Regions from separate parts of the Parabacteroides chongii genome, predicted to be linked through region 1. Evidence: riboswitches for the same ligand, from Rfam matches in the RefSeq annotation. Region 1 holds a riboswitch; each other region holds the start of a gene.

Region 1 (7,402 bases):
CGCCCGCTCACCTGCACCATCAACTGGAAAGCACGTTCGTGAGCCCGGAAGTCCGGATAGTTCATCAGGTTATCGGCATTCAGTATACCGACAACACTCACATTTCCAAAGTCCAGTCCTTTCGACAACATCTGTGTTCCGATCAGTATCTGCGTCTTTCCTTTCTCGAAATCCGAAATAATACGTTCGTAAGCCGTACGGGTACGGGCGGTATCAAAATCCAGCCGCTCTACTTTGGCTGCCGGAAATAGGGATGCAATCTCCTCTTCCACTTTCTCCGTACCGAATCCCATCATTTTCAACTCCGAACTCTGACATTCCGGACAATGGGGCGGCAACTGGATTGTATATCCGCAATAATGGCAAACCAGTTGATTATGGTATTTATGGTAAGTCAGACTGACATCGCAATTCACACAATGAGGCACCCACCCGCAACTCTTACACTCGATCATCGGAGCAAACCCACGTCGGTTCTGAAACAGGATAGCCTGTTCACCATGTGCAATAGCGGCATTCACCTTTTCAACCAGCAAAGGAGAGAAAAGCGTATCCTTCATAATTTTTTTACGCTTCAGCTCCTTTATATCGGCCGTGATAATCTCCGGCATCAGACAGTCGCCGAAACGGGTAGTCAGTTCGACCAGTCCATATTTGCCGGTCGTTGCATTGAAATAGGAATCGATCGAAGGAGTAGCCGATCCCAGTAAAGTCTTTGCCCCATGCATTCCAGCCAATACGATCGCGGCATTGCGGGCATGATAGCGTGGTGCCGGATCTTGCTGTTTGTAAGTGTTTTCGTGTTCCTCATCTACGATAATTAGTCCCAGATCCTTAAACGGGAGAAAGAGAGAGGAACGAACACCCAGTACGACCATTGGCTCTCCACCGTGAAGAAGTTTGTTCCAAACCTCCACACGTTCATTATCGGAAAATTTAGAATGATATACCAACAGTTTGTTTCCAAACAATTTAGCCAGCCGCTCCGTGATCTGGGTAGTGATGGCTATCTCCGGAAGCATATATAAAACCTGCCTGCCCATCTTCAGGACCTCGTCGATCAGTCGGACATAGATTTCCGTTTTTCCGCTCGAAGTAACGCCGTGAAGCAAACAAACCTCTTTAGATGTAAATACATCGTGTATTTCACCGTACGCTTTTTCCTGTGCCGGACTGAGCGGACTGAGCGATTGCAACCGGCATACCGGCACCTGCAAGCGTCCGACTTCTTTTTCATAGCTTTCCAAAACACCCCGCTTCAGCAGCCCGTCCAATATGGCAGCAGAACAGCCACTGTGTTCCAGCAGCTCCTTTCTTGAAACTTCCTTACTCAACGACGGATTTAAGGCATGACTCAAATCCAAGAAACAGACCAGCAAAAGTTCCTGTTTCTTTGCCCGCTTAAAATCAGCAAAAACCTCTTGCAAACGTTCCTCGCTGGCATATTCCTGCGACAGCCGGATAAATGTCTGCATCTTCGGCACAAATCCGCGTTTCATCTCTTCGCTGACCTCGACAGCGCCGCGCGCCATCAAGGAAGCCACAATCGGCACGACATTACGCAAACCGGTTCTTTTCTCCAGTTCGGATACGGTCAGTTTGAGTACGCCTTTGAAGGCATCCAATACAGCCTGCTCGTTGGGACGCAAAGGACCGTCAGCCACAAAATCGGCATTATAAGTCACCGCTGTCTCACTTTCCAGCTTCAGTCCGGAAGGTAAAGCCGCCTTATAGACATCCCCTAATTTACACATATAGTAAGAGGCAATCCATCTCCAGAAACGGAGCTGCGGCCTGCGCAATACCGGACTGGCATCCAGCAAGGCATAGATATCTTTCGTTTCAAAGTCCGTATTCGGTTTACGCTCATGCACCTCCATTACAATAGCCGTGTAATAACGTTTCTTACCGAAATGAACAATGACGCGGCAACCGGGAGTTACGGCAGCCTCCAAATCCGCAGGGATACTATAGGTATAACTATTTTCCAGCGGCAAGGGTAGTATGACATCTGCATATTTCATTTACGAGGTCAAAAGTAACAAAAAAGGCCGGACTGTTAAAGCCCGGCCCTCCATATCTTCTTTCTGTTATCAGAACAAAACCGCTGCAGTAATGGACCAGCCGCGATTCTTCGCCTTCATATCGAACTTATCCGAGCTGTAATTATCAGTCAGTCCCAAGCCATAATTGATGCCGACCTGCAAATGGCTGATCAGTTCCGCTCCTACACCGAAGTTAAGGCCTGCGCTAAAGTTTTTCGCTTTAATCTGTTCACCCAAAACATTCCAAATTTTATCTCCTCCTACACGGAAACCTACATACGGACCTGCAGAAAGATAGGCTTTTACCAAAGGAATACCGAACTTCCACTTCAAATTGACGGGGATATCCAAATAATCTGTTTTCATACTTGTCGAGGTAACTGTTCCCTCCGTTTTCATGTCGACTCCTTTCTGTGAATAGAGAATGGCCGCATCCAAGCCTATGCCTATCAACGGAATAGTAGTCTCGATCATCGGACCGATCTGGAATCCTGTCACATTATCCGCTTTCAGGATATCGGAATTCATATGAACGGATGATATGTTCAAACCACCTTTTACCCCAAACTTCAACTGGGATTTTGCCGGTACGGCTATGAATACCATCAAAATAACCAAAACTAAACCTGTAACCTTCTTCATATTGCCTGTTGTTAATTAATTATGTTTGCAAATAAACGCACTTTTCCTATAATAAACAAGTATTACTGTCATCCTGTTCATTCATTAAAAAGGAAAGCATGCACCGGTTACGGAGCTCATCCCGCAAACCGATCCATGCCTCTTTTCCTAATTATTATGGCAAAATAATTAAAAACAAAAATGTTCAGACAGCCAGACGGGAAACGGGAGTAAGAATAGTGGAGACGACAATCTGTCTCCTGTTCTCTTCCGGCCTTTCCTCGAAGCCGTCGAAATAGTATGCCTTGCAGGTCTTCTGACTTACTTCCGGTTTGAGCGCCTTCCCAACTTTTCAGTTGACAGTTGATAGTTGACAATTGACAGTTAAACTGTCCACTGTCCACTGTTATCTGTCAACTTCTCCGTCAGTGGCACTAGTGTTGCCCAATCCGTTATGAAGCTTACAGCAGCGGGACTGTCCGGGATTTTCACCCGATTCCCTTTTAATCCTTTCCTGCGGATACAGGTCCGGAACAATGCATGTCGCAAATATAATACATTTTTACTAGATTTGTACAAAATCTTTATTTTCTTGTTGGAGTGATTAGAACCTTATCTGCCAATCGCTGATAGTATGTCGCTCCCGGTCGAAACCGATGGCAACTTTCACGACGGGCAACCCGCACAAAGCAAAACGTTCGGGATAATTCCGCAAATCTATCTGGTTCATGGCTGCATCCGCCGTTTTATCGAGTTTTAGCTCCACGACATAAAGTGTCGTTTTCGTCCGCATCACCATATCCACACGACCACGGGGGGTACGTACTTCCACATCCACATACATACCAAGCAAACTGAATATGGTATATAGCAAAGACTGGTAATGCCCCTCGTAATCGGTATTATCGCATTTTGGGATCGTGGAAAGGAAAGTCTGCAATAAACAAAGGGCATCGTCCATCCGCTCTCCGGCTATCGCCTCGAAAAGAAGCGCAACCGTTGTAAGACCATCGGCGGTATGTTGGTGAAGATAACCGGGCAACAAACTTTTCATCAGCCCCATACGTACCTCCTTATTGGGAATGTCGAGCGTATAAAGTTCCGTCAGTTCGGAGTAATCTTTTATCGTGATATAACCGCTTTGGTAGAGTAGCGGGGTGATGTCCGTCATCCGTTCCGTCGGCGCATCGAACGATTCGGAAATAACTTTCCGACCTCCGATCTGCTGAGGCTTTACATGGTATTTGTTCAGCATCTCGATCAAATAGGTAGGTGTACCACTGCCGAACCAATAAGAACCGATTTTACCGTCCGCAAAAGCATTCAGCAAGCTGAAAGGATTATAGATGTCAGGCGAGGGGTAAGTAAAATGATAGCCGTCATAATTCTCCCTCAAACGTGCAACAAGTTTCGGACAGGTAATCTGCATCTTCTTCGCAAGCAATTCCAAATCAAGATTCATTTGCGTCAACATCTCCTCTTCCGTGATACCGCAAATGGCGGAATAGGAATCGTCCATGCTGATATTCTTTATATTATTCAGTTCACTGAATATGCTCAATTGAGAAAACTTCGTAATACCGGTAAGGAAGACATAGCGCAGATAAGGATCGCAAGCCTTCAGTGGACTATAGAAATTACGCATCACGTTTCGTAACACAGGCAAGTTTTTTTCTTCATGCATCACATCGAGAAGCGGCGCATCATATTCATCAATCAACACCACCACTTGCCGCCCTGTCCGCTTGTAAGCACATTGTATCAAATTCGCCAGCCGGATATTAACATCTTTCTCCTCTATATGGCAATCATACCGATCCTCATATCCCGACAAGAGAAAATCCAACATCCGATTCAAACGGGCTTCATCCACATGCTTCGCCATGCTGACATCAAAGTGGAGTACCGGATAGGTTATCCATTCTTTCTCCAGCCCTTCCATAGCCAACCCTTCAAACAACTCCTTGCGTCCCTCGAAATAGGCATGGAGCGTTGAAGTTAGCAGCGACTTACCGAATCGGCGTGGACGGCTCAAAAACATATAATTCGAAGCTGAATGTGTCATGCGATAAACATATTCAGTCTTATCAATATACACATAATTCCCCTCTCGAAGCTTCGAGAAAGTCTGTACCCCTATCGGATAAAGTCGTCGTTGCATTTCCATAATCCTGTTTCTTTTATCACAAATTTACGTGAAACAAAAGAGATTACCAAATATGATGTTGGCTATCTTTTAGTTATCATTAAAACTCCGGAAAAAGGCTTTGGGCTTGGCCAAAAAGATGTCTAATTCGTATCTTACCGAAAAGTAATCACGCAAAATCAGGACAAGACTCTATTCACCTTTCTTTGTTCGTTTCTTTATTATCAAGAAAACAGAAAACTACTTAGTAAGTAAACCTTCATCTGCTTAATAAGTAAACAAACCTCTGCTTACTAAGTAGCCAAGGGGGTTACTTAATAAGTAGTTTTTGTCTGTGTAGGGTTTGTTCAAAGCTCTACTTTATATGGAAGCCTTTCGATAAGCATCCACCGCCTCTTTTACCGATCCATACATCAGAAGGAGCCGCTGCGACTGGCCATAACTCAGTCCCAACTCCTCTGCCACCATCCGTGTTCCGCGGTCGACCAGTTTCTGATTAGTCAATTGCATATTGACCATCCGGTTGCCTTTTACACGCCCCAAACGGATCATCACAGATGTTGAAATCATATTCAGAATCATCTTTTGCCCTGTACCGGACTTCATACGCGAACTGCCGGTTACAAATTCCGGACCAACAATCATTTCGATCGCCACATCAGCCTCAGCAGCCATGGGTGAATCCGGATTACTGGAGATAGAGGCTGTCAGTATCCCCCTCTCACGGGCTTTACGCAAAGCTCCGATCACATAAGGAGTCGTACCGGATGCAGCAATACCGATCACTGTATCTTTGGTTGTGACCTGATGCTCCTGCAGTTCCTCCCAACCACGATCCATATCATCTTCCGCATTCTCTACCGGATTGCGAAGAGCTGTATCGCCACCGGCAATCAGACCGATCACCAAAGTGGAGGGCATTCCGAAAGTAGGAGGTATTTCTGAAGCATCGAGCACTCCCAGCCGGCCACTTGTTCCGGCACCCAGATAAAAGATACGCCCTCCCTGTTTCATCCGGGGAACAATCTGATCTACCAGTTTTTCTATCTGAGGAATTGTTTTTTGCACAGCTAGTGCGACCTTTTGGTCTTCTGTATTTATATCTTCCAGCAACTCCCGGACAGATTTATCTTCCAGGTCATTATATAATGAATCTTGTTCTGTTATTTTAGTAAATGACATAATAAATAGTTTTTCCGGTCATAAAACGAAATGTAAGTTTACTTCCCATGATACGCGATCAATCCCTCCATCGGACTTTGTGCAACCGTTCCGATACGTATCCCCAGGTCAAAAGCAATATCTTTCAGTATATCTTGATAATACCAGGCAACTGAACCGACCAGGTGGACAGGTAATTCAAAACAATTATACTGCTTCACGTTACGGGTAAAAAATGCCAGAAAGCTACGGGTGACCAATTCCCAAATGGCAGGTTCATCCAAATGCTCCCGTATAAAAGGAGAAAAACCTGCCAGAAAACGGTTTGGAAAAGGTTGCCGGTAAACCCTATCCATAATTGATGCTGGGGTCAGCCCATATTGTGAAAGAAACAGGTCTTTAAGAGCCGGAGGCAGCTGGTCTTTCAATACATCCCCGATCAATAGTTTGCCCAATACGGCACCGCTTCCCTCATCGCCCAGAATAAATCCGAGGGGAGAAACGTTCTTTACAATCTCTTTACCATCGTAATAGCAGGAGTTCGAACCGGTACCCAGGATACAAGCTATCCCCGGCTTGTCGCCACACAAGGCACGGGCTGCAGCCAGGAGATCGCTCCCAACCTCTACAGGAACAGACAAATACCGGTTGACAGACCGCCGGATCATGTCATTCTTTTCAGGGAAAGCACAGCCCGCCCCGTAAAAACAGACGACGGAAGGTATGAGATCTTTTAATGCAGGCAGCAATCCGGTTTCAATCTCCTTCCTCATCTCTTCTTCCGTCTGAAAGAAAGGATTCATACCCCGTGTTTGGAAACGAAGAACAGATTTTCCTTTCTCCACCATACACCAATCCGTCTTCGTTGAACCGCTATCGGCTATTAATATCATATTATACGCTTTAAGTTATTATTTTACAAGCATAAAACGGTATTAACAACCCTTTCTATTTGCTTGTCGACAATTATGAACAAGCCTGTCGATAATTATGAACAAGCCTGCCGATAATTATGAACAAGCTTGTCGACAATTGTCGGCAGACAATTTTATTAGCCCTCTTTCCGGCCAAATACCGGATCTATTTTTAGGAAAGCAGTGACAATTAATGTGATCAAACAGCACCCCATCACCCACCAAAAGAAGTTTACGTACCCCAATTGTTCCTGTAACCATCCGGCCACCATGCCAGGAAGCATCATGCCTAATGCCATGAAAGCCGTACAGATTGCATAATGTGCCGTTTTATGTTCTCCTTCAGAGTAATAGATCAGGAAAAGCATATAGGCCGTAAAACCAAACCCGTATCCGAACTGCTCTATGAAGACACAGACATTGATCGTGATCAAACTTTCCGGCAGTGCGGTACTCAGGTAGATAAAAGTCAAGTCAGGCAATGTAATAGCTAACGCCATCGGCCAAAGCCATTT
Region 2 (7,402 bases), 1.5 Mb from region 1:
CTTTACACAAATTCTTTCTATAAAACACTACCTAATGCAGAAGGTGTATATAATGAAGCGGTAGACAATATTATAAAGATGGACTTAGCCGATGAATTAAGAGGTACACGCATCGTTCCGACCAGCGGTGGAAACTGGGTTTGGGAAGATTTGAGAAACATTAATTTCTATCTGGAGAACTCTGTTAAATGTAGTGATGAGAAATCGCGGTTACGTTATGATGCTATTGCTTATTTCTTCCGTGCTTTCTTCTATTTTGATAAAGTAAAGCGTTTTGGAGATGTTCCTTGGTATGATAAAGTCATTAATGATCAGGATACGGAAGCATTGGAAAAAGCCAGGAGTCCCCGTACGGAAATCATGGAACATATATTGGAAGACATCAACAAAGCTATTGAACATTTACCAACAGAAAAAACAGTGAACGAATTGTCTAAATGGACAGCATTGGCTTTAAAAGCACGTATATGTCTTCATGAAGGTACTTTCCGCAAATATCATACAGAATTTAACTTGCCGGATGCCGATAAATTCTTAAAAGAGGCAGTAAATGCTTCTGAAGAATTGATCTCGCAAAGCGGATATAAAATTTATTCTACGGGTAACCCGGATAAAGATTATCTCAATTTCTTTGCATCCCATGAAGCCATTCCTGCCGAGGTGATACTTGCAAGAGGGTATAGTGATGAATTTCAGGTATATCACAACCTGAATTATTATACAATGACAGCTTCCTACGGACGCCCGGGACTTGAAAAAAGATTGGTAAACAGCTATCTGATGAGAGATGGAAAACGTTTTACAGATATACCAGGGCATGAAACCATGTTTTTTACCGATGAAACTAAAAACAGAGATCCTCGCCTAAGCCAAACCATACGTACACCGGGGTATACTCGTATTGATGAGACAGAAACTCTTGTACAGGAATTCGGCTCTACAGTAACAGGTTACCAATTGATAAAATTTGTAACAGAGAGAAAGTGGGATACAAATCAGAAGGATATTAACGACATGCCCATTTTCCGTTTTGCAGAAGCACTTTTAATCTATGCTGAAGCAAAAGCCGAATTAGGGATTCTTACTCAAAATGATCTTGATATCTCCATCAAACCAATCAGAGACCGGGTTGGAATGCCTAATATAGATCTGACAAAAGCCAACTCAAATCCGGATCCATACTTAGAAAAGCAATACCCACATGTATCAGGTTCCAATAAAGGTGTCATTCTGGAAATAAGAAGAGAGAGACGTATAGAACTTGTTATGGAAAGTTTCCGCTGGGATGATATGATGCGCTGGAAAGAAGGGGCTACATTCACAGAACAGTTTAAAGGAATGTATTTTCCAAGCATAGGTTCTTTCGATCTGGATGGAGATGGGAATATCGATATACATATTTACAAAGACTCAAAACCATCATTAGATGGTAAATCAATTCAATATCTAAAACTGAATAGTGATATTACGTTGGAAAACGGAGAAAGTGGATGTATTGTTGTTAATCCCCATCTCAAAAAAGTATGGGATGAAAATAAAGACTATTTATATCCTATACCAATTCAGGAACGCTTATTAAATACGAATCTGACTCAAAATCCAGGTTGGAACGATGGGTTATAATTATTTTCATACAGCCATGAAGAAATATTTTTTACTAATCACCGGCTTGTTGCTGGGGCTAGCCGTTCATGCTCGAAATGACATAGAACCGAAAGAAGAAAACTCGTTACGTATAATGAGTTACAATGTACGAAACTGCCGAGGGATGGATGATATTATAAATTACCAAAGAGTTGCCGATATTATCAATCGAGTAAATCCGGATGTGGTAGCTGTACAGGAACTCGATAGTGTAACGGAGAGGAACCAAGGTGTATTTGCATTAAAAGAGTTGTCAGAAAGGACACTCATGCATTACGTTTATGGTGCTTCCATAGACTATCAAGGGGGGAAATATGGTATTGGTATTCTTTCTAAAGAAAAACCTTTAAATTACAAGACAGTAAAACTACCCGGACGTGAAGAAAATCGGTTGCTACTAATAACAGAATTTGAAAAATATATTCTTTGTTGCAGCCATTTCTCTTTGACCAAGGAAGATCAAATCTTGTCAGTCCCTATAATCTTTGAAGAATTAAAAGGTATAACAAAACCATTATTTCTTGCGGGAGATATGAATTCTGTCCAGGGATCACCGACACAAGTCGCCTTGCAAGAAAAGTTTATACCGTTGAATAATTATAAGGTAAACACTATTCCGGTGGTTAATCCAAACAGATGTATTGATTTTATATATGGATATAATAATGGGAACTCATACAGTGTTTTACAGCGTCAAGTACTTCAGGAAGAACAAACAGCTTCCGATCATCTGCCTTTATTCGTCGATGTACGTCTAAAAGCAAATGTTATTGACATTTTTCGGACAAAACCATATTTACAGAACCCAACAGGAAACGGTATCACCGTTTCCTGGCTGACCCATGTTCCGGTTCACAGTTGGGTCGAATATGGTACAGATCTGAATCTGAGAAACCGGGAAGAAAACATTGTTGACGGACAGATTATATGCAATAATAAGCATCATAAAATAAGGCTGGCTAATTTACAGCCTGGAAAAATCTACTATTATCGTGTATGTTCGCAAGAAATCACTTTATATGAAGCTTACAAAAAAGAATTTGGCAATACTGCTTATTCTGATATTTACTCTTTCACTGTTCCTGCAAAAGATACATCTGATTTCACGGCAATCATCTTAAATGATCTTCACAAAAACAACCAAGTTTTAGAAATGCTAACAGAACAAGTAAAAGATATAAACTATGACTTCGTTCTATTTAACGGAGACTGCATTGATGATCCGTATAACGAAGAACAAGCGGTTCGTTTTTTGTCCTATTTAAATGAAAAGGTGGGCGCAGAAAATACTCCGGTCTTTTATTTACGAGGTAATCACGAAATACGTAATGCCTATTCCATACAACTACGCGAACTATTCGACTATGTGGGAGATAAAACTTATGGAGCCTTCAACTGGGGAGATACACGTTTCATAATGTTGGACTGCGGTGAAGATAAACCTGACACAACATGGGTATATTATAATCTGAATAATTTTGATAAGTTACGCTCTGAACAAATCAATTTCCTAAAAAACGAACTAAAAGGAAAAGAGTTCAAGAAAGCCTCAAAAAAAGTTCTGATCCATCATATACCATTATATGGAATGCCCGAAAAAGCCTATCTTCCTTGTCGGGAGTTATGGGAAAATCTTCTTTCAAATGCATCTTTTGATATATGTATCAATGCACATATACATCGCTTTGCATATTACCCTAAAAATAGTAAGGAGAATAATTTCCCGGTAATTATCGGTGGAGGAAACAAACCGGAAAATGCAACAATCATGATCCTGGCTAAAAAAGGGAAAGAAATGCTTCTTACTGTTTTAGATACTAAAGGACAAATAATTAAAAAAATCAATCTATAAAATATCTCAAATACAAAGCAACATAATAAAAACTGACTCCAAAGATACTTAAAAAAGATCGAGACTAGCAATCATACAACAGCACTGGTCTTTTTAGTTACTTATTTAGTAAAGAATGTAAGCTCGGTCTATAACCAATATCTTTACAATATCACTTCAATTTTTTCCATTTTTTTGTACCTTTACGGTTTCATACTGTAAAGGTACATTTTTCATGAAACATATAGCAACCTTATTTCTGATTCTACTTATAACTTTACCTGTTTTCGCAACGCCCGACTCCTCTCCTATCAACTGGAAGCTATCCGGACGTTTACTTTTGGATGGCGGTGTCTATATTCATTCGCCTGAAGCATTGCACGCAGGTGCACATATTTCGGATGTACGACTAGCGGCAAAAGTCCGTATCTATTCCTGCTGGTATACCAAGATCGATGTCGGTTTTGCTAACAATAAGGTCACCTTGAAAGATGCCTTTACCGAATACGGGAAAGACGGAAACTACTTTCGTGCCGGCTATATGCTCGGTTATTACAGCATAGACCAATCGACCAGCACGAACGATCTTATCTTCAACACAGCCTCCAACGTATCCGAAACGTTCTACCCGGACCGCCGGATCGGTGTATCCTATACGCGTTCCCTCCCTTCATATTATTTATCTGCAGGCGCATTCTGCGGCGACGGCCTCAGCTTCACCGAAACAACCAAACCCGGTTACAACTTCTCAGGGCGTATCGTATGGCGGCCGATCAATTCGTCCGGACAATTATTTCATATCGGAACCGGTGCCTTATTCAAAGTACCGGACGAAGATACGGAAACACAGGCTCAACAAATCCGGTTAAAAAGTAAAGGTGTCACCTATATCCCTTCCCCGCGGACGTTAGAGCTGACTGTCGGAGAGGCGAGAAACCAGGTCCAGTCTAACGTGGAATGCCTGTTCTTCCGCCATAAATGGCTGCTTCAGACCGAGTTTTTATATACGAATATCCACCGTAAGAACCATAAGCCCTCCTATTCCGCTCATGGCGGCTATATTATGGGAGGTTTCCTGCTGAAAGGCACAAAGTACGCTTACGACACCCTCGATGCCGTACCGGTCATGCCGGAAGAACCCCACTCGATCCTGCTCGCCTGCCGCTATAATTACACCAATCTGAATGACTTCAGCAGCAACATGACAGGAGGAAGCCAGCACGACCTGTCGATCGGCATCAACTACTATTTCAACAAGTACATTTCCTCCCGCCTGAATTACGCACATCTCTGGATGGATAAATACTCGACATTAGGAAAATGCGAAATTAACATGATGCAACTGCGGCTACAGGTCCGGTTCTGATTGATTACTTCCTCCTATTGCAAGGCAAATACGTCTTTTACATCGCAATCCTACATAAAGTTTTAGAAAAGTATCTGCCATCTGTCACCCATCTTTGTAATAATCAGACATCCAGCAGATAAAGGCGTTGCAGATACTTTTTTTATCTGCAACAGAGTCTGTCATCTGTCACAGTAACCCTAACAAACTATCTGTTAAAAGGCAGACAACTACCTGTTAAGTCCCTACAAACTAACACAAAAGTCCCGACCTGCTAAAACCACCCTGTACAGGGTAGCCGACCAGGGTGTAGAGGCTGCCCGCACAGGGTGTACAGGGTAATCCGGCAGGGTGTAGAGGGTAGCAACAAAAGGTAAAGATTTAACACATAGTATCTCCCTGATTAACAATTAAGAGGTACAAGGGCTTCTTTTAATTCATTCTTTGACATACGGAAGGAGTCCGACTGTTTTTACATAATAACCGGCAACTCCCCAAAATATAACGTTTGCATACTTTTATTGCCTAAGTAAGCATAAAGATATTAAATAAAAAACTACTTTTGCGCCCGATTTGGTGATGCCGGTTCATTCTGTACCTGCATAAAAGGGAATTCGGTGACAATCCGAAGCAGTGCCCGCTACTGTAATACCCGTATCCGAAGAAAAGTTTCTTATGCCACTGTTTCGTTTATAAGAAATGGGAAGGTGCTTTTCAGGGTTAAGCCAGGAAACCTGCCAGATCAGACAAATAATCAAGCTTTCCCGGGCCAGGAAAGTGAATTATTAATTCTTATACAAACAATTTCGATGAAAAAGAAATGTTTACTCACAGCTGCTATCAGTTGGATAGTAGTATCTATGTTCGCTCAAACCGCCCTGAAAGGGAAAGTCGTAAACGCTGAAACCAACGAACCTGTCGTAGGAGCCAATATCCGCATAGACCATAGCCTGGCAGGATGCACAACCAATGGTAAAGGAGAATTCAATATCAGCAACCTGCCGGAAGGTGAACATACGCTGAGTGTAACACATGTTAGTTTCCTTCCCCAGAAATATACCGCAGACAGCCAGGATGAAAATATCCTGATCAAGATGAACGAAAGCTATATCAACCTGGGACAAGTCGTTATAACCGGTACGGGAACCCACCGCCGCATGACCAACTCTCCTGTCCCCATACAGGTGATCACAGCCAAAGACCTGGGAAATGCCAACGTAACCAACCTGGAAGATGCCCTGGTCAAACTGACTCCGAATGTAACAACCATGACAAACGGAATGGGAACGACACTGAGCCTGAACGGCATGAACGAAGACTATATGCTACTGCTGGAAAACGGTAAACGCCTGACCGGTGACGACCGTTATACACGTATCAATATCGCCAATATAAAGCGTATCGAAATCCTGAGCGGGGCAGCTTCCGCCCTTTACGGCAGCGATGCAATCGGCGGCGTTATCAATATTATTACAGATGATACCAAGAATGCAGTGAATGTATCCAACTACACCCATTATACCAGTAAAGGACGGTTCAGCGAAAATATAAATGTAGACGTAAATGCCGGTAAATTTTCATCTTATACTTCATACCAGCGTAGGGAAGCGGATAACTGGCAAGTGAATGATCTCGACGAAAACGGTTATAAAACAGGCCGCCCGATGTCTACCGGATTCCTCTCCGACAATATCAGCCAACGTTTTGCTTACAATGCAACCGACCGCTTATCTTTCTACGTACGTGGTAATTACTATGACTATAACACACGCCGACCGGAAACAGCTACGTATTTTAAGAAAGGAAAAAAGAAAGACGAAAACGGCAACCCGATCTATGAAGAGACACAGGCCTATACCTATAACATGGCGCATGAAACCTACACCTATGGTGCCGGTGCCAAATATATGATCAACAAATCCGCTTACATCGATGCCGACTTCTTTGCCGACAATTACACCTCAAAATATGACTATTTCCTCAAAACCGGTGATTTCAAGCGAGGCGATAAAGAAACCCGTAAAGAAACGACTTATTACGATGCAACCGTAAAAGGTATTTTCAAACCTAACACGTGGAATAAAGTATCCACAGGTATCGAGTATATCAATGAAAACTTCAGAAGCCAATCGGATAACATCAGCTTCAAGAGCATGTACACGATTGCACTTTTTGCACAGGATGAAATTACGATACTAAGAAACCTACAGGCAGTCTTGGGCGTGCGCTATCTCTACAATGAGAATTTTAAAAACTATGCCACTCCGAATGTCGCCCTTATGTACAAACTCAAAGGATTTAATTTCCGTGCATCGTACGCAACAGGCTTCCGTTCGCCTACATTGTCCCAACTATACGCAACGGACGAGTCGAAAACTTCAAACCGTTATACGGTTGGAAACCCCGACCTGAAACCGGAAAAGAGTAATTTCTTTTCACTGAACGGCGAATATACATGCTCACGTTTTTCAATATCGGCCACCGGATTCTACAACGATATTAAAGACATGATCGATTACCGCGTATTAAGCGATGAAGAGATTCACCAGATGGGACTGGATGAGCTGCATGAGAAATTCTCT
Region 3 (7,402 bases), 1.9 Mb from region 1:
TTACATGAGCTTGCGATAAGGCAAAGAAGCCCTACCCCAACGCCATTGAGGCATCGGGCCATAAAATTTTTCTTCATATTCTGCTATTATTCAATTATAATCCCGGCAGTAGGATTGTTCCAAAATCAAAACATCAACACGGTAATGTCAGAGTGATGTAAGTTTGCTACTCATTGATATATACTGCCTTAACTAATAACCGGTGCAAATATCCGACTTTTAGAGATAATAGCTGTGGTTGGAAAATGAATATATTTGTTCCAAAATTGAACAGGGAAGGTTGTCTACCAGATACTTTTAGAACCATTTTGCGGACGTCTGCAAAATGGTTGTATGAAGGTCCGTCCAAAGCTGCTTTCCAATATATTTTCTATCTTTGCAACCTTATAAAAATGGATATGGAAGAATCTTTTTTGCAGCTGAGTATTGCGGACTTGCTTCGTTTTAAAATGAATCTGAAGTCCTATCAGGATAAATTGGTTATTGTGAAAATGGATGGTAACAATCACAGGAATCCCGGATTCAAAGAAGATGTTTCTATCCGCCTGGATGCCTTTTCTATTTTTCTGGTTCGTCAAGGAGATATAGAGATTACCATAGATGATTTTACCTATCATTTGTCTGATAATCTATTATTGAATATAATGGATATGCACTCGGTAAAGAACTTCCGTTTTTCTTCCGATTTCAAAGGCTATCATCTGATCATCGAACGCAATCTGTTTTCCGAGATCATGTTGAACAGCCGTCGTATGCCAGCTGCTTATATCGCTTCCCTGCATAGTCGTCCTATCCAACATCTGAATGAAGAGGAAGGTCTTTTATTGGAGAATTGCCTCTGCCGTATCGAGCGGAATATCGACCGTACGGAACATGCATGGCAACGCGATATTATCCTGAACGAACTCCGTGGCTTTTTACTGGAGATGAATAACATTGTCTATCAGGCAAACCGGCATAAAGTAAATCCGAATCCACCGGCAAAAGATGTATTGCTTTTCCTGTTTATCCAGTTACTGAACAAACATTGCCGGACAGAACATTCCGTTTCTTTCTATGCCGGTGAATTGTGCATTACCCCCGAGTACCTGTCGCGTATAATGAAAAGTTTCAGTGGAAGGACTGTCAATCAATGGATCGGTGAAGCGTTGATGCGCGAAGCCGAGATTCTTTTGCGGAATCCGGATTTGTCCATTCAACAGATAGCCGACATGTTGAATTTTTCAGATCAGTCCTCTTTTGGAAAGTTCTTCAAGAAACATAAAGGAGTCTCACCGGTTATGTTTAAACAACAGTATGTCACCGGAAGAGCATTTGGAGGAAAATAAGAAGATAATAGGAAGAAATATAAATTAGAGGTAGGTGTAAATGAATTTGGACCTACCTCTGTTGAAAAAGTCTTTTCAAATAAACGGATTATAGTTATAGAAGACTACTTTGTTTTCTTTTAATGATTTTTTCACGTCGATCAGACGTTGATTACTGCTGCCACGAAACAAAAGGCTTTCGTCGTGCAGAGCCTGTTTAAATTTACCGTCTACCAGTACGTCGATATATTGGAGGAGAGCCGCTTGTTTAGGGTTTTGCAATAACTTCTCAAATTGGTAACCCGTGTAGCACCAGATATTTTTTTGACTTTTTTCTTTAATGGCACGAGCCAGTTCGGTAAATTCTTCCGGCTGGAACATCGGATCACCGCCGCTAAAAGTGACGTCCGCAAATTCATCTGCCAGAACTTTATCCAATATCTCTTCCGTCGGGGTTGGTTTACCTTTCTTTATATCCCATGACTCCGGATTGTGGCAGCCCGGGCATTGATTCGGGCATCCGGCAGCGTAGATAGCGGTCCGGAATCCCGGACCGTCTACGGTTGTATCTTCTATAATGTCTATGATTGAAAGCATAAAAAATAATGTGTCAATGAGTTAATATGCCAATGAAAATTATCAATTATGAATAATACGATCATTTAATTCGGCAAGTTTGGCATTGTTCCAGCGGTCGGTTGTGCCTACCAGGTAACCGGTGATACGCTGCAACTTATCCAGATGCTTGCTACCGCATTTCGGGCATTCTTCCATGTGGGCATCTGCATTTTCAAAACCGCAATCCAGGCAACGGTTACGGTTATGGTTTACCGAGCCGTATCCGATATTATATTTGTCCATCATATCGACCACTTTCATGATCACTTCCGGGTTGTGGGTTGCGTCGCCGTCTATTTCGACATAGAAGATATGACCACCACCGGTTAGTGCGTGGTAAGGAGCTTCCACTTCCGCCTTATGACGGGCGCTGCATTTATAATATACCGGAACATGGTTCGAATTGGTATAATAGTCGCGGTCGGTAATGCCGGGCAATGGCCCGAATTTCTTACGGTCTCTTCCGGTAAATTTGCCGGAAAGGCCTTCTGCCGGAGTTGCCAATACGCTATAATTATGTTGATACTGTTCAGAGAACTGATTGACACGGTCGCGCATATACGTTACGATCTTCAGGCCTAATTCCTGGGAAGCTGCATCTTCGCCATGATGTTTGCCGGTAAGCGCAACCAAACATTCTGCCAGTCCGATGAATCCGATACCCAGTGTACCCTGGTTGATAACAGAGGCGATCGTGTCGGTCGGTTTCAGTTTCTCGCTACCCAGCCAAAGTGAGGACATCAATAGCGGGAACTGTTTGGCATAAGCTGTTTTCTGGAATTCCATACGTTCGTGAAGCTGGCGGGCGGTCACTTCCAACATATCATCCAGCTTCGCAAAGAAACGAGCGATACGAACTTCCTTATCTTCGATATCCATGCATTCGATAGCCAGGCGTACGATATTGATGGTAGAGAAGGAGAGGTTACCGCGTCCGATAGAAGTTTTCGGTCCGAAACGGTTCTCGAATACACGGGTACGGCATCCCATGGTTGCTACCTCGTACATGTAACGTTGTGGGTCGTCTGCTTTCCAGTCTTCATGCTGGTTGAATGTGGCATCCAGATTGAGGAAGTTAGGGAAGAAGCGACGGGCAGAAACTTTGCAGGCCAGTGTATACAGGTCGTAGTTACGATCTTCCGGCAGATAACTTACGCCACGTTTCTTTTTCCATATCTGGATCGGGAAGATAGCTGTTTCGCCGTTACCGACACCACGGTAGGTACTTTTCAGTATTTCGCGGATGATGCAACGTCCTTCGGCCGAAGTATCTGTCCCGTAGTTGATAGAGCTGAATACTACCTGGTTGCCGCCACGTGAGTGGATGGTGTTCATATTATGGATAAAGGCTTCCATCGACTGATGTACACGGCTGGTCGTTTTGTTGATAGCATGCTGTATGATCCGCTGGTCGCCTGTCAGGCCGTCTAACGGAGCATTTACGTAATCATCAACTTTTACCTGGTAGAGGTGCGAATAATCGGCTCCGTTCAACTCTTCCAGTGTTTTTAGCTCTTCGATAAAACTGTTGCGTACATAAGGAGCCAGATAGAAGTCGAAAGCCGGGATTGCCTGTCCGCCGTGCATTTCGTTCTGAGCTGTTTCCAGAGAGATACAGCCCAGGATGCTGGCTGTCTCGATACGTTTTGCCGGGCGTGATTCACCATGTCCGGCAGAGAAACCATATTTAAGGATGCGGTCCAGCGGATGCTGAACGCATGTCAGACTCTTGGTCGGGTAATAATCTTTATCATGAATGTGGAGGTAATTGTTGGAGATGGCTTCTTTTACCTCTTCGCTTAACAAATAGTCGTCGACGAACGGTTTAGTCGTTTCGCTGGAGAACTTCATCATCATACCCGCAGGCGTGTCCGCGTTCATATTCGCATTCTCACGGGTGATATCGTTCGATTTGATATTGATAATTTCCAGGAACATGTCGCGCGTTTTCGCTTTACGGGCAATGCTACGCTGGTTGCGGTAAGCGATGTATTTTTGTGCTACGTCTTTACGGCTACTGTTCATCAGTTCCAGTTCGACTGCATCCTGAATCGCTTCCACTGTCATTTGTGGTTCTCCTTTGAATGAAATATGATCCGTAATCTGGCGGATCAGCTGCAAATCCTCCCCATTTTCTGTATGCAGCATGGCTTTTCGTATCGCTGTTACTATCTTCTCCTCATTAAATCCGACGATACGTCCATCCCGTTTGATAACTGTTTGTATCATGATAAAATTGATAATTATTTATGTTGTTTTTACTCCAACAAAGGTATGCTTAAACTATATATGGTGTTCTTTTTGGAAAACTTTTAACGAGTTAAATTATGTCAAATCGCTGATTATTAGATATGAAATCAGTGAAAGTGGAAAACTTTTTGATTTTTAAAGTAAGAAATGTTTTCCCAAATGGATAGTCAATGGTGAGCTCTCTTCTAACTGTTATATTATCAGCCTCTTATGCGTCCCAATAAAAAATATGCACAATTTGGAATAAAATGTGTAATAATTTCTCTACATTTGTCACCGAATCGGTTCTGTATTATCTGGTCGGGTGATACAGATTAAAAGGGAATCGGGTGTAAATCCCGGACAGTCCCGCTGCTGTGAAGCTCCGTTCAACATTCTGAAAACAACTAATGCCACTGACGAAGGTCGGGAAGGCTTCAGAATGGGAGTAAGTCAGAAGACCTGCCATTCATTAAAGGCTCATGTCCTCGTGGGTTAGGATACGGGTTCGAAAAGATTGTTTATTTCAAAAATTATCAGATTATGGAGAAAGATTGTCCGCGTTGTGGGGTCTCCTTTGTATGCCGGGTAGACGATATCTCTGCCTGTCATTGTGCACCTGTGAAATTGGATGAGCTCCAGCTTGCTTATGTAAAGATGCATTATCCGGGATGCTTATGCAATTCCTGTTTGAATGAGATAAAGAAATATTTCTATGCCTGCGAGGTGAATCCCCGCTATAAACATTTAAAGCATTGATATGATACGGAAAATATTGATCGCAAATCGTGGTGAGATCGCGGTGCGTGTGATGCGCTCCTGCCGGGAGATGGGAATACAGTCTGTGGCTGTATTTTCGGAAGCCGACCGGGCTGCCCGGCACGTGCTTTATGCCGATGAAGCTTGCCTGATAGGCCCTGCGGCCTCCAAAGAGAGTTATCTGGATATTGAAAAAATTATTCAGGCAGCCAAACTTCATAAGGCAGATGCTGTTCACCCCGGTTATGGCTTTCTTTCGGAGAATGCCGCTTTTGCCCGGAGATGTAAGGAAGAAGGGATCATTTTTATCGGTCCGGCTCCTGAAACGATGGAAGCGATGGGAGATAAGATCTCTGCCCGCAAACGTATGATCGAAGCCGGCGTACCGGTAGTTCCCGGAACACAGCAGCCGTTGCAGAGTGCGGAAGAAGCAGTTCGGGTTTGTAAGGAGATCGGTTTTCCTGTGATGCTGAAAGCATCGATGGGCGGCGGTGGAAAAGGGATGCGGCTTATTTATAAAGAGGAAGAGGTGGTGGAAGCCTATAATTCCGCCCGTTCGGAATCTCTTTCTTCTTTTGGAGACGATACTGTTTATCTGGAGAAGTTTGTGGAAGAGCCCCATCATATCGAATTTCAGATTCTGGGCGATAATCACGGGAACGTGATCCACCTCTGCGAACGTGAATGTTCGGTACAACGGCGTAACCAGAAGATCGTAGAAGAAAGCCCGTCACCGTTTATTACGGCTGAATTGCGGAAAGATATGGGAGAGAAAGCTGTTGCTGCGGCAAAGGCCGTTCATTATTCCGGTGCAGGTACCATCGAATTTCTGGTGGACAAACATCGGAATTTTTATTTCCTGGAAATGAATACCCGCCTGCAGGTGGAGCATCCTATCACGGAAGAAGTATTGGGTGTCGACCTGGTAAAAGAACAGATCCGGGTGGCTAACGATGAGCCGCTCCATATCCGTCAGGAAGAGATAGCCCAGCGTGGCCATGCTATCGAATGCCGTATCTGTGCGGAAGATACCGAAGCCGGATTTATGCCGTCTCCCGGTGTGATCAGGCAACTGACGGAACCGAACGGCATCGGTGTCCGTGTGGACAGTTATGTGTACGAAGGATATGAGATACCGGTTTATTACGACCCGATGATCGGCAAACTGATCGTATGGGCGACTAACCGCCAGTATGCAATCGAACGTATGCGGCGTGTACTGCACGAATACAAGATCACCGGATTGAAAACCAATATCAGCTATCTACGCCGGATCATGGATACGACTGATTTTGTACAGGGGAAATATGATACTTCTTTTATTGCGAAAAATGCGGAACAATTACAGCATCCGGTAAGTGAGAGCGGTACGGAAACCGAGAATGTGGCTATGATCGCTGCCTGTATCGATTATCTGATCAACCTGGAGGAAAACAAGTCGGGGTTGGCGTCGGATAACCGTCCTATCAGCCGCTGGCGTGAGTTCGGTCTTCAGAAAGGCGTCTTGCGCATTTAATAATTGGCTCATTAGCATATTAGAAAATTATTCATTATGGAAATACATATAGGAAAAAGAGTGGCGGATGTATCGCTGGTCAGCAAGGAAGGGAATAAGGTGCAGTTGACGATAGACGGTGTCCCTTATGAAGTCGATATTATGATGGCCGAGAACGGTGCCTGCTCTATTTTGCACAACGGTAATTCGTATAATGCCGAACTGATCCGGGGAGAAGGAGGCAAAAGTTATACGGTGAATACACATTTCCTGTCTTATGCCGTCGATATTGTCGATACACAGATGAAATATCTGCGTATGCGTAAGAGCAGCGAAGAGCGGCAGGATAACAAGATCGTTTCTCCTATGCCCGGAAAAGTCGTGAAAGTGTTGGTGGAGAAAGGCGACCGTCTGGAAGCCGGTGATATCGTCGTCGTGATAGAGGCGATGAAGATGCAGAGTAATTATAAGGTAAGTTCAGCCTGTACGGTACGTGAGGTATTGGTCAAAGAAGGAGATTCGGTAGCAAGCAACCAGGTTCTTCTGTTGCTGGACGTAATAACAGATAAAGAAGAATAAAATGGGAAAGGAACAGTTGTATAAGACCTTTGAAGAACTGGATAAGACAGCTTCGCAGGGAGGTGGTATTACCCGTATCGAAAAGCAGCATGAATCCGGCCGGATGACAGCCCGCGAACGGATCGATATGTTGCTGGATAAAGGGACGTTCAACGAATTGGATAAATTTGTGGTTCACCGCTGTACGAATTTCGGCATGGATAAGAATAAAATCCCCGGTGACGGGATTGTATCCGGCTACGGTAAAGTAGACGGACGGCAAGTCTTTGTCTATGCCTACGACTTTACAGCCTACGGAGGTACGTTGAGCGCGACGAATGCTGCCAAAATAGTGAAAGTTCAGCAATTGGCACTGAAAAGCGGTTCACCGGTCATTGCCCTGAACGATTCGGGAGGAGCCCGTATCCAGGAAGGT

Evidence for each region. A riboswitch is a leader RNA that binds a small molecule or an ion and turns the genes downstream of it on or off. The one in region 1 is predicted to bind cobalamin.
Region 2: another riboswitch for cobalamin. It lies ahead of P3L47_RS06780 (TonB-dependent receptor); the one in region 1 lies ahead of P3L47_RS01425 (porin family protein).
Region 3: another riboswitch for cobalamin. It lies ahead of P3L47_RS08220 (cysteine-rich CWC family protein); the one in region 1 lies ahead of P3L47_RS01425 (porin family protein).

The regions. Positions count from the first base shown of each region.
Region 1 covers NZ_CP120849.1:313,036-320,437, forward strand. The annotation lists gene priA (replication restart helicase PriA) at 1-2,024, opposite strand, end outside; gene P3L47_RS01425 (porin family protein) at 2,094-2,687, opposite strand; cobalamin riboswitch at 2,956-3,220, opposite strand; gene P3L47_RS01430 (ATP-binding protein) at 3,271-4,833, opposite strand; gene murQ (N-acetylmuramic acid 6-phosphate etherase) at 5,173-5,994, opposite strand; gene P3L47_RS01440 (ATPase) at 6,033-6,866, opposite strand; gene P3L47_RS01445 (MFS transporter) at 7,025-7,402, opposite strand, start outside.
Region 2 covers NZ_CP120849.1:1,790,978-1,798,379, reverse strand. The annotation lists gene P3L47_RS06795 (RagB/SusD family nutrient uptake outer membrane protein) at 1-1,623, shown strand, start outside; gene P3L47_RS06790 (metallophosphoesterase) at 1,640-3,496, shown strand; gene P3L47_RS06785 (OprO/OprP family phosphate-selective porin) at 3,711-4,841, shown strand; cobalamin riboswitch at 5,378-5,576, shown strand; gene P3L47_RS06780 (TonB-dependent receptor) at 5,630-7,402, shown strand, end outside.
Region 3 covers NZ_CP120849.1:2,190,239-2,197,640, forward strand. The annotation lists gene P3L47_RS08200 (efflux RND transporter periplasmic adaptor subunit) at 1-62, opposite strand, end outside; gene P3L47_RS08205 (helix-turn-helix domain-containing protein) at 399-1,328, shown strand; gene nrdG (anaerobic ribonucleoside-triphosphate reductase activating protein) at 1,404-1,904, opposite strand; gene P3L47_RS08215 (anaerobic ribonucleoside triphosphate reductase) at 1,947-4,154, opposite strand; cobalamin riboswitch at 4,440-4,638, shown strand; gene P3L47_RS08220 (cysteine-rich CWC family protein) at 4,698-4,913, shown strand; gene accC (acetyl-CoA carboxylase biotin carboxylase subunit) at 4,915-6,429, shown strand; gene P3L47_RS08230 (acyl-CoA carboxylase biotin carboxyl carrier protein subunit) at 6,466-6,987, shown strand; gene P3L47_RS08235 (acyl-CoA carboxylase subunit beta) at 6,989-7,402, shown strand, end outside.